DNA from 2 places in the Lutispora sp. QWL-02 genome. Region 2 is predicted to be linked to the other one. Evidence: riboswitches for the same ligand, from Rfam matches in the RefSeq annotation. Region 2 holds a riboswitch; the other holds the start of a gene.
The links. A riboswitch is a leader RNA that binds a small molecule or an ion and turns the genes downstream of it on or off. The one in region 2 is predicted to bind S-adenosylmethionine.
Positions count from the first base shown of each region.

Region 1 (7,953 bases), 880 kb from region 2:
GAGATTTATTATTGTCAAGGTTATACCTGATGCTATGGAAGGCAATGCTTCCGGTATCATCACCCTGAAAACTATCTGCTTTACGTCGGCACCCATGGATTGGGCTGCTTCTATGATTCCGGGGCTTATCTCCTTTATCGCATTTTCAATGAGCCTGGCTACAAAGGGTATGGCTGCTATGGTCAAGGGCACTATGGCTGCAGTTGTGCCTATCCTTTTTCCCACGATGAGCTTTGTCAGCGGAAAGACCGCAATCATCAGTATTATGAAGGGGAAGGATCTTGCTATATTTATTACCCCGTTTAAAGCTTTATTCAAGCCCTTTCTTTCCCAAATATTGCCTTCCTCCGATATTGCTGTTATGATGCCCAGAGGCATTCCGAAAATAACCGAAAACAATGTGGATGCAAACACCATGTATAGAGTTTCATAAAGGGGCTTGGGCATTAAAAGCATTATTTTTTTTATTGTTTCAATCAGAACTTCCATTATATTTCAACTCCTCTACTATGACGCCTTCATCCTTTAGGTATCCTATTGCAGCCTCTATTTTTTCATCTGTTCCCCTGAGGCCTACAACCAAATTTCCATAGGTTCTTCCTTGTATGCTGTTCATCTGTCCCGCCAGGATGTTTGCCTCAATATCGAAATTCTTTATGATTTTATATATCAACGGCTCTTTTGCCTTGTGGTCTAAAAATGTAATCCTCACAACCTCAGTATTTTCAGGATCATCTATTATATTTCTGTCAATGTTTAAGGATACGTCCTTTATAAAGCTCTTTGTGATAGGATGAGACGGCTTTGAAAATACATCATAGGTATTCCCCTGCTCCACCATACTTCCATCTGAAATCACAGCTACTTTATTGCATACCTCCTTTATGACCTCCATCTGATGGGTTATCATCACAATTGTTATTCCCAGCGTCTCATTTATGCTCTTCAGCAGCTTGAGTATGGAAGATGTGGTATTTGGGTCCAAAGCAGAAGTAGCTTCATCGCAAAGAAGTATTTTAGGGTTGGTAGCCAAAGCTCTGGCTATTGCTACCCTTTGCTTTTGTCCCCCGCTGAGCTGGCTGGGATAAGAGAACTTTTTATCCTTTAGATCTACAATATCCAATAGCTCATCTACCCGTTTCTCCATTTCTCGTTTATCATATTTCATTATTTTTAACGGAAAGGCTATATTTTCTCTGCAATTCTTCCTGCTCAAAAGATTAAAATGCTGAAATATCATTCCTATATTTCTTCTCATATCCCTAAGCTCGCCGTCATTCAGCTTAACGATATCCTTATTCTCAATGAAAATGCTGCCTTTCGTAGGCTCTTCAAGCCTGTTTATGCATCTGATGAGGGTTGATTTTCCTGCTCCGCTTAAGCCTATTATGCCGAAAATATCACCCTTCTCAATCCTGAGATTAATGTTTTTCAGAGCTTCCGTATTTCCTTCCTTGCCTGTATATGTTTTATAAAGGCCTTTTATATCGATCATTTTAGTACCCCCTCCGGTGTTAGAAACAAATAAAAAATCCCTCAATGATAAAAGAGGGATCACACCTCTCTTATCTCTCAGCTTTACGCTGCTGGAATTGACACCGATGCATTCGAATGAGAATGCCGGTTGTCGGGCTTCATCGGGCCAGTCCCTCCACCTCTCTTGATAAGAGTATAATATTAAATTTTATACAATAAAAAAACTCTTCTGAAAAACAGAAGAGGATAATTCCTTTCTATCTTTCAGCTTGTGCTGCTGGAATTGACACCGATGCATTCGAATGAGAATGCCGGTTGTCGGGCTTCATCGGGCCAGTCCCTCCACCTCTCTTGATAGAATAAATATTCATTTACATAATAGTATAATACGCCCTCTTAACTATGTCAACTATTTTTTTATGCCAGCATCAAACGATCGCTGATGATATCTGACGATTCCTTTTGGCTGAATAAAGCTAAAAGCTTTTCTGCAGTGAGGGACTCTTTATCTTTATCTCTTATATCCAAAATAATTTTACCTCTGTGCATCATTATAAGCCTGTTTCCCATACCTATGGCCTGCTTGAGATTATGGGTGACCATAAGTGTGGTTATTTTGCATTCCTTCACTATTTTATCTGTAAGCCCTGCAATAATCTCAGAGGTTTTGGGATCCAAAGCGGCCATATGCTCATCCAGCAGCAAAAGGCAAGGATTTGATATGGCTGCCATCAGAAGGGCCATAGCCTGCCTTTGCCCCCCGGATAGGAGCCCTACCTTTACATCAAGCTTATCCTCCAATCCTAAGGATAATTTTGAGAGGGAATCTTTGATGTCCGCTATTCTATTTTTTTCAATACCCCATGAAAATCCGTACCTATTATTTTTATTCCATGCCATAGACATATTCTCCAGCACAGTCATAGAAGGCGAAGTTCCCATTTTAGGATCCTGAAACACTCTGCCTATCAGCCTGCTGATTTTATATTCAGGGGTTTTGGATATCTCTCTTTTATTGAGCAGGATCGAGCCTTCATCGCTTTGTATGCCTCCTGAGATGATGTTTAATAAAGTGGATTTTCCTGCTCCATTGCTGCCTATGATGGTTATAAAGTCTCCATCTTTGATTTCCAGGGATAGCCCTTGAAAAAGCTTATTTTCATTGACTGTATCCCTATTAAAGGTTTTATGCAGATTTTGTATCAGTAACAGCTTTTACACCCCCAGAAAGTAGATTTCTCCCAAACTTGACCTTCAAACCGCTGTTATAAACCGCCAGGGCAGCTATTACTATAACAGAGGTTATAAGCTTTAAATCCGTGGGAGGCAAGCCGGCCTTCAAGGCTATGGCTATACTGCCCTTGTAAAGCAGTGATCCGAAAAGAGCGCAGGCTGTCCCAAATATTATAGGGAAAGCTTTTAATAAGGTTTCTCCCATTATGATAGAAGCCAGGCCCATAACTATTATTCCGCTCCCCATTCCTACATCGGAAAATCTCTGGTACTGAGCCATGACAGAGCCTGCCAGAGCAACCAATCCGTTTGAAAGCATGATGCCCATTATTTTGATAACTCCTATATCTACGCCTAATGATGTGACCATATTATGATTATCACCGGTAGCCTTCAATATAAAACCAAACTTCGTCTTGAACATCAAATCAAGAAACAGCTTTACGATCAATGCCAATATCATTATCACAAATACGGGAGGAATTTCTCCCGAGAAAATAGTCTTTGCATTGAAAAAAGGAGTATTAGCCTTTCCCATGATCCTCAGATTTATGGAATATAAGCCTATCATCACCAATATGCCCGAGAGCAGATTTGTTATCTTAAACTTAACATTCAGCACTCCTGTAACAAATCCCGCAGCCATGCCTGCACACATTGAAAGCATACAGGCCAGAATGGGATCGGCGCCTTTCACCAAAAGCAACGCCGTGACAGAGGCACCCAGCGGGAAGGTGCCTTCAACGGACAGATCGGGAAAATCCAAAATTTTATAAGTTATATAAACCCCAAAGGACATGATAGAAAATAAAAGTCCCTGCTCCAATACCCCTATCCAGAAATTGTTCAATTGGCTGCACCGCCTTTTATGATTTCAGCCTTGTCTATTATTTCCTGAGGTATGGAAATATTTAATTTCTTTGCAGCATCATAGTTTATTGTAAGAGCTGTGTCTTTTTCATATAGAGTCTCTATCGGCATATCTTCAGTCTTAGCGCCGTTCAATACTTCAAAAGCCATAAGCCCCGTCTGGAAGCCTAGCTTGTAGTAATCTATTCCCTCTGTGGCAAGAGCCCCGCCTTCCACATGGGCTCTTTCCGAACCTATTACAGGTATATTATTCTCAGTGCATTTTTGGGATATTATAGCCATGGATGAAGCCACCATATTATCTGTAGGCACATATAGCACGTCTATCTTGCCCTTCAGCGAGTCAACAGCCTGAGGCACTTCATTGGTGCTGGTAATTCCACTTGCTATTATTTCCAAGCCGTATTCACCGGCTATTTTCTTTGCCATTTGAACCTGTATTTCTGAATTTCTTTCACTGGTATTATATAAAATACCTACATTTTTAGCGTTTGGTATAAGCTTTTTAAGAAGCTCAAATTGCTTGCCCATAGGCGCAGCATCGCTTGTACCTGTGACATTTGTTTCTGACCTTTCCAGAGATTTTGCAAGACCTGCATCTACAGGATCTGTAACAGCAGTTATGAGTATTGGTATATCCTTTGTAGCATTATAAGCCGCCTGGGCTGTAGGAGTTGCTATTGCAAATATCATATCTTTTTTGCTGCTTGCAAAATTTTGTGCGATAGTCTGAGCTGTAGGAATATCACCCTGGGCATTCTGGAAATCTACCTTGAGGTTCTCACCATCTTTTAAGCCTTTTGAAGCTAATGCATCAATAAAGCCAAGGCGCGCAGAATCCAAAGCCGGATGTTCGACTATTTGCGTTATTCCTATTTCTTTGGTTTTGTTTGTCTGATCTGTGGTTTCGGGATTTTGATTATTTGCCGGTGCTTCTGCATTGCTGCATCCGGAAAATAATGAAATGATCAATAAGAGAACCACAAAAAGAATTGATGATTTTTGTTTTACTACCATACTACCATCCTCCAATTATATATTTAGTCTTTCTTCATATCCATCAGGCAAGTCATAATATAGCATATTTATACTTCCTGTGGATAATAAAAAGCTGACCATGATAGGCCAGTCCTTTTCTGCAATATCACGCTGTAAACTACCATTCTACCAAACTACAATTTTAATAAATATAAATAAGATTGTATTAGATAAAAAGCGAAATGTCAATAAAAAAATAATATTGGAATATTTTAAATATTCCAATATTATTTAAAATCCGGCACGGCCCGATGTGCCAGACCAATAACAACGTCGTTGAGATGCAGCACACCCATGCTCATGAATATACATATGCTCAGATGTTCACCGGATCTGGCTATGCCTATTTTTCCTCCTATATTATATCCATTGGCTTTCATGGCTATCTGCATCAAAGCTTCCTTGGTTGCGCCTATAACGGCGCCGTCATGAACATGGCAATCCTTTGTTATGCCGCTCCTTTTAGAAGCTACAACAGCTCTTTCAATTATTTTAGGTATTGAAGAATTGAAATCTCCCCCAATATCCACTGCCGCAGCAAGTATGTTCTTATTTTTCAGATCCTTTATCATTGATTCTTCTGAGGCTCTGGATGATATAGCCAAGTTTATTGCAGCCTTGGCAACATCAAAACTGTCAAAAGGCATGCTCGCACCCCCGTCATATATCTAAATTTCTGACATACTTTGCATTTTGTTCTATAAACTCTTTCCTTGGTTCTACCTTATCGCCCATAAGAATAGTAAATATCTCATCTGCAGCTACCGCATCCTCCAAGGATACCTGCAGCATTGTCCTGGTTTCAGGGTTCATGGTAGTATCCCAAAGCTGTGTAGGGTCCATCTCACCAAGGCCCTTATATCTTTGTATGCTTATATTGTCTCTTCCCACTTCTTTAAGAATTCTTTCCAATTCCTTATCATCGTAGGCATAATGGTCCTTCGCTTTTCCTTTGCCTGACTTTCTGACTCTATAAAGGGGAGGCTGAGCTATATAAACATTTCCTGCTTCAACCAAAGGCCTCATATACCTATAGAAGAAGGTGAGCAGCAATGTTCTTATGTGAGCACCATCCACATCAGCATCCGTCATAAGGATTATTCTTCCGTATCTCATTTTTTCTATATTGAAATCATCGCTTATTCCTGCACCAAAGGCTGTGATCATGGCTCTTATCATTTCACTTGATAAAATCTTATCCAATCTGGCCTTTTCAACATTGAGTATCTTACCTCTGAGAGGCAGTATGGCCTGAAATCTTCTGTCCCTGCCCTGCTTTGCAGAACCGCCCGCTGAATCTCCCTCGACAATGTATATTTCGCATAATGAAGGATCCTTCTCTGAGCAATCTGCAAGCTTTCCGGGCAAAGTAGTGCTCTCCAGAGCCGACTTTCTCCTTGTCAGCTCCCTGGCTTTTCTGGCGGCTTCTCTTGCCCTGGATGCAGTGACCGCCTTTTCTATGATAGTCTTTGCCGTAGAAGGATTTTCCTCCAGAAAGGCTTCCAGTCCTTCGAATATGATACTATCAACTATGGCTCTCACTTCAGGATTTCCAAGCTTTGTTTTAGTCTGGCCCTCAAACTGGGGATCAGAAATCTTTATGCTTAAGACGGCGGTTAATCCTTCCCTTGCGTCTTCTCCCTGAAGGTTTGGGTCATTGTCCTTTATAATTTTATACTTTCTGGCATAATCATTAATCGCTTTTGTTACTGCATTTCTGAAGCCTATAGCATGTGTACCGCCTTCTATGGTATTTATGTTATTGGCAAAGCTGAAGATATTCTCATTGTAGCTGTCATTATACTGAATCGATGCCTCAACGATGATATCATCCTTGCTGGAGACAATATACAAGGGCTCAGAATGCAATACCTCTTTATTTTTGTTTAAGAATTGCACAAAGGAAACTATACCACCCTCATATTGATAAACCTTTTCTGTGTCTGTCCTTTCATCCCTGAGGGTAATCTTGATTCCCTTATTCAAAAACGCCATTTCTCTAAGCCTGTGCTCCAATATTTCAAAGCTGTATTCCAGTTCATCAAAAACCTGATCATCAGGCTTGAAGGTTATCTTTGTACCTGTGGCTTTTGAATCGCCTATGACCTTTAATTCGGTCACAGGGTTTCCTCTTTCAAATCTTTGATAAAATATTTTTCCTTCTCTTTTTACTTCTACTTCAAGATATTCCGAAAGAGCATTTACAACGGACACGCCTACTCCATGCAAGCCGCCTGATACTTTATACCCGCCGCCTCCGAATTTGCTTCCCGCGTGAAGCACTGTCAAAGCAACCTCGACTGCAGGCTTGTTCAGCTTTGGATGCATTCCTACGGGAAAACCTCTTCCGTCATCTATATTAGTTACTGAATTATCCTTATGGATTATTACTTCAATATTTTTACAAACACCGACCAAAGCTTCATCTATGCTGTTGTCTACCACTTCCCAAACAAGATGATGAAGTCCCTTTGAACCGGTGCTGCCTATATACATTCCCGGTCTTTTTCTTACTGCTTCAAGACCTTCCAATACTTGTATCTGTTCAGCTTCATATTGCTGATTTTGCTTTTTTTCCGCCATAAAAACTCCCCCTATATATCTACTTCAATGAAACATCGTTTAAAAATCCGGATCTTTTGTAAAGAGTAACAGATGATATGGGAGATAAATAGATGACCGTCTTATTATCTCTTTCGGAAAGTATAAAAGATTTTGGCGAATCTTTTGAGATTTTTATTATAAAATCTTCATCATCTGCCGTTTGAAGAAACTCTTTTGTGTTCTGAGAAACGCTGCTCGATTCTATATCCATTATCGCAATTATATCTTTCAAAGGCACTACCACATCCCCACCAAGGTGAATAAACATAAAAAAATCCTCCTTCGTAATATCCCCGAATAATAATATTATAACCTTTTAATCATTTATTGTATACTTTTCCGGTTCTTACATTAAAAATCTTATATGTGGATTTATCCCCTAAATACAGATTTTCATAATCAGTGCATGTAATGATCACCTGCACATTTTTTATAAAGGAAATCAAAAAGCCCTGTCTTAATTTATCCAATTCTGAGAAAACATCATCGAGGAGTAAAACAGGCGTTGATCCTGTTTCATCTTTTATGTATTCCATTTCAGAAAGCTTTAAAGATAGAAGAACAGATCTTTGCTGTCCTTGAGAGCCGTAATTCCTTACTTCTTTATCATTTATAAATAGATTCAGCTCATCCCGATGGGGTCCGTAATGTGTGAGCTTGCGCCTTATATCTGAAGCTCTGGCTTCCATCAGCCTTTTTTCGAAGGCATTTTTTATATCGCTTATTTCATGC
Region 1 covers NZ_CM177762.1:449,323-457,275, forward strand. The annotation lists gene AC4HCY_RS01830 (methionine ABC transporter permease) at 1-489, opposite strand, end outside; gene AC4HCY_RS01835 (methionine ABC transporter ATP-binding protein) at 473-1,495, opposite strand; SAM riboswitch class I at 1,563-1,670, opposite strand; SAM riboswitch class I at 1,731-1,837, opposite strand; gene AC4HCY_RS01840 (ABC transporter ATP-binding protein) at 1,894-2,688, opposite strand; gene AC4HCY_RS01845 (ABC transporter permease) at 2,663-3,508, opposite strand; gene AC4HCY_RS01850 (ABC transporter substrate-binding protein) at 3,556-4,596, opposite strand; gene AC4HCY_RS01855 (HutP family protein) at 4,845-5,264, opposite strand; gene gyrB (DNA topoisomerase (ATP-hydrolyzing) subunit B) at 5,278-7,200, opposite strand; gene remB (extracellular matrix regulator RemB) at 7,220-7,489, opposite strand; gene recF (DNA replication/repair protein RecF) at 7,542-7,953, opposite strand, start outside.
Region 1: linked by a shared signal. The riboswitch ahead of AC4HCY_RS01835 (methionine ABC transporter ATP-binding protein) and the one ahead of metK (methionine adenosyltransferase) in region 2 are both predicted to bind S-adenosylmethionine.

Region 2 (7,953 bases):
GCAAATCTTTTTTCATCATATCTCTATCTATAAGCATTTTCCAAAGCTTTTTATACGAAAATTTCATGGTATTCACCTTTCTGTTTCCAACAGTTTTCTTATAGGTAATATTATATAACTGATTTTAATTTTTCACAACTCAAATTTGAATTTGCAAATTCGCAAATTTCGAATCTTGTTTTGTACACAAAGAAAAGCCATATCAAAACTGTTATAGAATTGATATGGCTTTTTCTCGTATTCAGTTTACCTTGACCCTCGGTTCACAAGTTGTCCTTATGACTACTCGTATTCTCTCAGAGGTTTTTGTTCTATATGCCTGCTTCTTTTTTCAATATATCGGCTTTATCGGTTTTCTCCCAGGACACTCCTAAATCTGTTCTGCCCATATGACCGTAGGCTGCCAGCTTTCTATATATGGGTTTTCTCAAATCCAAATCCCTTATTATTGCAGCAGGCCTTAAATCAAATACCCGGGAAACTATCTCAGATATTTTATCATCGGCAATCTTTCCGGTGCCGAAGGTTTCGATAAGGACTGATACAGGCTTCGCAACTCCTATTGCATAGGCAAGCTGCACCTCACATTTGGAAGCCAGGCCTGCAGCCACCACATTCTTTGCCACATATCTTGCTGCATAGGAAGCCGAACGGTCAACCTTGGTGGGATCTTTGCCGGAGAAAGCTCCGCCTCCGTGCCTTGCATATCCGCCATAAGTATCTACGATTATCTTTCTCCCTGTCAAGCCCGAATCTCCATGAGGTCCGCCTATTACAAACCTGCCGGTGGGGTTGATATAGTACTTGGTTTTATCATCAAGCATATTCTTGGGTATGATAGGCTTTATGACATGCTCTATCATATCCTTCTCTATGGTGGCCTGATCCACATCAGGGCTGTGTTGGGTGGAAACCACTATGGTATCAACCCTTACAGGCTTATCATCAATATATTCAACAGTGACCTGGGTTTTTCCGTCAGGCCTCAAATAATCCAAAACACCGTCTCTTCTTACTTGGGCCAGCTTTCTGGCCAGTTTATGGGCCAAGGATATAGGCATAGGCATCAGTTCGGGAGTTTCATCACAGGCATAACCGAACATCATTCCCTGATCTCCGGCTCCGATGGCAGCGACATCAGCTTCGCTCATTTCTCCTTTTTTGGCTTCCAGCGCCTTGTCAACCCCCATTGCAATATCTGTAGACTGTTCGTGAATCGAAGTGATCACGCCGCAGGTATCCGCGTCAAAGCCGAACTTTGCCCTCGTATATCCTATCTCCTCCACGGTCTCCCTCACGATTTTCTGGATATCCACATAACAATTAGTGGTTATTTCTCCCATTACATGTACAAGACCTGTAGTTGCGGTGACCTCGCAGGCAACCCTTCCCATCGGGTCGTGTTCCATTATAGCATCCAATACTGCATCTGATATTTGATCACAGACTTTATCCGGATGTCCTTCAGTTACAGATTCAGAAGTAAACAGCTTTCTTACCATTTTATCTCCTCCTTTTTTTCTCTAGGGTATTACTTTAAGGTCAGCCTCTAGCTTCTGGCTGCTAGCCTCTAGCATTAGGGTATTCCTTACGGGTTTAAGAGAACGGAAAACACGGATTAACACGGAATCTTTCCCAACACGAAAAGATCCTTCAGTCGTTCCTCTTTCAGTGTAAAAATCCGTGTTCTCCGTTTCCCCCTATCTGCCCATAATCGGCATTAAAAAAAGCTTCCCTGATGAGAAGCTCATTTTCATAACGAAAATATATCCTCATCTTTCAGGAACAATCCTGCAGGAATTGGCACCGCGCTCAATGCCGGTTGCCGGGTTTCATAGGGCCCTTCCCTCCACCTCTCTTGATAAGGTAACCTTTATTCAGTTTGCAAAAGTATATTAGCACATTTGTCCAAAAAAGTCAACAAAAAAGCCCTTTCGGGTTTTTGTCTTAAAATGGTGGGGAAAGGTGGATTCGAACCACCGAAGTCTGAGACAACAGATTTACAGTCTGCCCCCTTTGGCCGCTCGGGAATTTCCCCACGTGACAAAGTCTATAATACAACAGATGCATAGCTTTTGTCAACATTATTTTTGTTGAAATTTATTACAACTCCTTATACAGCCTTGATCCGTATGAGGTTACAAATTTATACAGCAGCATATCCGCTATGATATAAAAGCCGAAAATCATAATAAAAGCGTAAATATAGTCAAGCCTTAACCAGACAACCAAGCCGAAATTCAAAGCTCCGAAAGCTACACTGATCAACATATTCAGCAATCCGTTCATATTCTGCTTTACGGCTTTTTGCTCATTGTCCCAATTTAATTTGGGGAATTTCAGGTCTATCATGATTCCTGCATAGTTTATAAAGAAGATGCAGGGCAAGCTCATCAAAAGCGCCGCAAAAATCAAATATATGGGAAAGGAGAACACAAGCCAGAGCACTATGAAAGCCATTATCATTCCCAAAAGGCCCATGAGTATACCTGTTTGAGCCTTTGCATTTATCTGTGTCTTATAATCTACCGGCAGATATTTTGATACATATAGGCTCTTCCCTTCTCTGGATATAGCCGTTGATGAAATCATATTTGAAGCACCTATGAAGAGAGCCGCAGCGGCTGCCCCTGCAAAAATATAAGGCAATACGCCGGGATCTTCCAAATACCTGGCCAGCTCCCTTATATCCCCCAGGTCTTCGTTTCCGGCAAAGAAAGGTATCAGTATGAATACAGGCCAGAGGAAATTCATCAAAATACAGTTCATGAAGTACACGGGACTTCTGTAAAGCAGCTTTAACTCCTTTGCTCTGAAAGCCCTTAAAGCGCTGAGCTTCCTGTACAAGCTCATTTTGGCGGCGCCGCTTTTAGGTCTTCTGGCCGGAGCTGCCTCTGTCAGGCCTATGACACCTTTGAAATAAAACTTTTCGCCAATATAAAAGAACAGTCCTATAAATGCTGCTGCACCGGCAATAGCCAATGCCATGCTTCCAATGGAGCGCAGCAGCTCACGGTAATCGGTCAGGGCCATGGTCATAAATCTGTTGATTATAAAAATATCCTGGGATTTGGAAAGCAAAGAATTATTCCCCTGCTGAAGCAGTTTCATCATATCCTCAGGATTTCCAAGCCTTCCGGAAAATTTCTGTATGATCATGTTAAAGCCTATGGCCATTGCCATTGCAACGATACCCGAAATCGTCTTCATCCGATCCTTATTTTTTACAAATTTAAAGCTTCGCATAACAAAGATGCTTAAGAAAGAGGAAAAAACCAGCGGCACTATAGGCAAAAGCAGATATGCGATGGCCCCATAAATATAATAAAGTAAATTTGCTTTATCCTTTATACCGTAGGAAACCAGCACCGGGAGAAAAAATACCAGCTGGGTCATATACTCATAAACCAGCACCGATGCAAACTTGGCTCCAAGTATCTGCCAGGGCTTCAATGGCAAAGGGAGCAGCAGCTCGATATCGTTGGAGTAATAAAAAACGCCCATGATGAAAAATATGCCCAATATGAATGTAACCAGACTCACCAGGGAAATAGCCGTCCACATTATAATACCCTGCTGCCCTACCGACGCCATAACGCCGTAGCCTTCCCAGGCCGCAGTCCATATAAGCGCTGCCATGGGAAGCATAGATATAGCTATCAGGGCTCCCAGGGCTATAGATTTTTTATTAAATTTAAAGTTTGTTTTCAAGAGGATCTTGACCAGCTTCAACATCTTATTCATTTTCTACCAACTCCAGGAACATATTTTCCAAGGATTCATCGCCCTTGAAATGCTGCCTCATTTCCTCAATAGAGCCATAAAACAATATTTTCCCTTTATTGATTATTGCTACTTTATCGCATATCTTTTCTGCTACCTCCAGCACATGGGTAGAAAAAAATACCGTCTTGCTTTTGGCAGCATGTTCTCTCATCATTTCTTTGAGAATGAAGGATGACTTGGGGTCCAAGCCCGTCATAGGCTCATCCAATATCCATACGCTGGGCTCATGCAGCAATACGCCCATCAATACGATCTTCTGCCTCATGCCGTGAGAATAGCTTTGAATCTGGTCAAAGAGCGCTTCTGCCATACTGAATCTTTCTGCAAGATTATCGATCTCGGGCTTTCTATCCTGAGACGGCACTTCATAAACATCAGCCATGAAGTTGAGGTATTCTATTCCCTTGAGCCTCAGGAACATATCCGGGCTGTCAGGCACAAAGCCAAACTGCTTCTTTGCCTTGATGGGCTCCTCCGAGATATCTATGCCGTTGATCTTGATGCTGCCGCTGTCACTATTTAGAATTCCTGTTATCATTTTTATTGTAGTGGTCTTTCCCGCTCCGTTAGGTCCCAGGAAACCGATAATTTCACCATCAGGAATCACAAGGCTTATATTATCCACTGCCTTATTTTTGCCCCCGAAAGTCTTCGATACATTGCTTATTTCTATCAAGATCATAACCTCCAGTTATTTAGATGATTATTTAAATATCTAATAGTATTCTACACTTATTTTATTATTTTATCAATATTATAGATAAAATATAAAATAAAAAACCGCAGGGAATCCTACGGTTAAAATTCATATATGGTGGGCACAATAGGGCTCGAACCTATGACCCTCTGCTTGTAAGGCAGATGCTCTCCCAGCTGAGCTATGCGCCCAAATAAAAATGGTCGGGGTGACAGGACTTGAACCTGCGGCCCCATGGTCCCAAACCACGTACGCTACCATCTGCGCTACACCCCGACGACACTATTAGATTATATATAAAAATTCGTAAAATTTCAATAGGGAATTTGCGTTTTATTTAAAAATATCTTATAAATGCTCATTCATAGTATATTATGCTCTCTTATCATACAAAAGATTCATTTTTCCTATTGGGTCAAATTCATTTAAATAACTGAAACAAAATCATTTAAATAAATCAGATGTATAAATCAAGCTTTCTGCCTATATACATTTTATAACGAGTCTGACGCCTCGTTATCACGGCGTTTTGCAATGGCAGGAGGGGTAATATTGGAGGAGTGTTCAAAAGCCTATTATTTTCAAAGAGATTCCCATATAATCTTGGCAAGTTATCTGAACCGTCATATCAAAGGCAGCTGCCTTGTATTTTGCATAGGTACCGACAGATATATAGGAGATTGCTTAGGCCCGCTCACAGGCACCTTTCTCAGCAAATTAAATTTGGGAATTCCCGTGATAGGAACCCTGGATGATCCGGTACATGCGGTAAACTTGTCTAAAAATGTATATGATATCAAGAAAAAATATCCGGATCATAAAATAATAGCTGTCGATGCGTGCCTTGGCAACGAAGACAGCATCGGCAGCATTCAGATAAAAAATGGCCCTATCCATCCCGGAAAGGGTGTGGGCAAGAGTCTTCCCCCTGTAGGTGATATATCAATAGTAGGCATCGTAGATTCTTCAGAATCAGGCGAATTCCTCTCCATGCACAACATAAGGCTCAGCCTGATCATGAAGATGTCCGAGGTCATCACCCGAGGGATCTATGCGGCTCTTGTGAAGTAAGAACTCAGGATTCAGAACTCAGAGCTCAGAAACTGAGGTAACGAGCTCTGGGGATTTTTCGTGAGATTCCCGTGCCTTTCAGTGGTTGCCGTCTCCCTGTCTTATCCGTTGATTATCGCAAACATAAGCTCCCCTGAGGCAGCAAGCTGCTCTCCCACGTAAGCTTCAGCCTTAGCCTTGCCTATTCCGCGCTTCATCGCTATCATGGTGACTTCCATTCGCAGAATATCACCAGGTATGACCTGTCTTTTAAACCTAAGTCCATCTATTCCCGTGAATACAGCCAATTTGCCCTTGTGCTCCTCCATAGCCAGTATGGAAACCGCCCCTACCTGTGCCATGGCCTCCACTATCAAAACACCCGGCATAATGGGATTGCCGGGGAAATGACCTTGAAAGAAAGGTTCGTTCATAGTAACATTTTTAATGCCTACAGCTCTTTTGCCGTATTCGATTTCAACAATCTTATCCACCAAAAGGAAAGGATATCTATGAGGTATTATTTTCTGTATTTCTTTTATGTCCAGCATGTTATTCCTCTTCATCTATCTTGATATTTGCCGACAGCTGCTTGTACAGCAGTTCTCCCAAGCCCAGGCCCTTGCCCTTGGAGGCCTCCTCTGCAAATTTTTCATAGAGCATATCTTCATAAACTCCGGTAGCAAAGCTTTCACCCATGAGGTCTGATTTTTCTACGGTGTTCCTCATGCTTTTAAACATCATATTCAAAAATACGGACTCCAAATTTGCACATGCTTCCCTAAGCTTTGCTTCATCCTTGCCGGCTGATGCCTTCTGCAGCATTTCTTCGAAGGATTGGTCCTGCGTGGCTTTAGCATTGTCCAAAGCTGCCTTCATTTGTATATTATTGTCCGAATTAATGGGATTTATCAATATTTCCACCTCTTAAATCCTATCTTCTCAGATTATTAGCCAGACCAAGCATCTCATCTGCAGTCTGTATGGATTTAGAATTTATTTCATAGGCTCTTTGCGCCTGGATCAGTTTTACCATTTCCTCAACTATTTGGACATTTGAGTATTCCAAAAATCCCTGAAGTATAGATCCGCCTGAACCGTCATTGGCTGTATCTACAGGCTGTCCGCTGGCGCCGGTAGCTTTATAGAAATTGCTGCCGACACTTTCCAGGCCTGCAGGATTAGCAAAGGTTGTTATGACCAAGCTTCCCAGCTCCTCCAAGGTATCATCCGTTCTTTTAACTACAATATTGCCCGCTTCATCGATTATGACCTGCTTCATATCAGTGCCCAAATCTATTTCTCCGCCGTCACCCTGAATATAATATCCGTCAGAGGTGACCAGCCTTGCCGAATCGTCCTCTATGGACACCTTGAAGCTTCCATCCTTGGTATATAATTCTTCACCATTGGGCCCTATAACCTTGAAAAAGCCCTGGCCGTCTATGGCCAAATCATAGGGATTCGAGGTCTGCTCAAGATTTCCTGTGGTAAAGAACTTATTTATAGCGGCAGTCCTGACTCCGTGGCCTACCTGTACACTTACAGGCTTGCCTTCTCCATCCCTCACGGTTTCTCTCTCCAGGGTTTCGTATAGAAGGTCCTTGAACTCTGCCCTTGATTTCTTGTAGCCCACTGTGTTCACATTGGCCAGATTGTTGGATATATTATCTACGTTAAGCTGTTGAGCTGTCATGCCTGTGCTTGCAGTCCAAAGCGCTCTCATCATGATTCATACCTCCTATAATCTTCCTACTTCATTTACTGCCTTGCCCAATAACTCGTCATGGGCTTTTATAAGCCTTTGATTTGCTTCATAAGTACGGAGCATGGCTATCATATCTACCATCTCCCTCACCGAATTTACATTGGAGCCTTCGATAAAGGCCTGTCGGACAGTGCCTTCGAAAGCCTTATCATTATCGGCCCATTCTTGAGAAATTATAGTGTAGAGATTATCTCCTTCCTTCATCAAAGCACTATAATCCTGAAAATCTACAAGCTTCAGCCTGTCAATAAGTACGCCGTCCGATGTTATTTCACCTTTTTCATTTATTTTTATATCTTCACCGCTGATTTTTATGTAGCCCTTTTCCCCTAAAACCTTATAGCCGTCTTTATTGACCAGATAGCCTTCTGCATCTATGACAAAGCTGCCGTCACGGGTATACCTTTCCCCGCCGTTTGCTTCTACCGCCAGAAAGCCTTTGCCGGATATGGCAACATCCAAAGGATTCCCCGTAGGATCATGATGGCCTTGGGTAAAGTCGGTAGCCACTACACTTGTATGGACACCTGCGCTCATGGTCCCTATATAGTTGAAAGGAGCCGGCATCCTCACGCCGCCTATACTGAGCGACTCTCCTCCCACTTTCATGGTGAGTATCTCCGGAAAGCTCTGGGTAATATACATGTCCTTT
Region 2 covers NZ_CM177762.1:4,078,579-4,086,531, forward strand. The annotation lists gene AC4HCY_RS19420 (helix-turn-helix domain-containing protein) at 1-67, opposite strand, end outside; gene metK (methionine adenosyltransferase) at 312-1,502, opposite strand; SAM riboswitch class I at 1,770-1,868, opposite strand; tRNA gene AC4HCY_RS19430 (tRNA-Tyr) at 1,954-2,038, opposite strand; gene AC4HCY_RS19435 (putative ABC transporter permease subunit) at 2,104-3,744, opposite strand; gene AC4HCY_RS19440 (ABC transporter ATP-binding protein) at 3,737-4,462, opposite strand; tRNA gene AC4HCY_RS19445 (tRNA-Val) at 4,599-4,674, opposite strand; tRNA gene AC4HCY_RS19450 (tRNA-Pro) at 4,684-4,759, opposite strand; gene yyaC (spore protease YyaC) at 5,036-5,554, shown strand; gene fabZ (3-hydroxyacyl-ACP dehydratase FabZ) at 5,656-6,084, opposite strand; gene AC4HCY_RS19465 (rod-binding protein) at 6,086-6,448, opposite strand; gene flgG (flagellar basal-body rod protein FlgG) at 6,468-7,262, opposite strand; gene flgF (flagellar basal-body rod protein FlgF) at 7,275-7,953, opposite strand, start outside.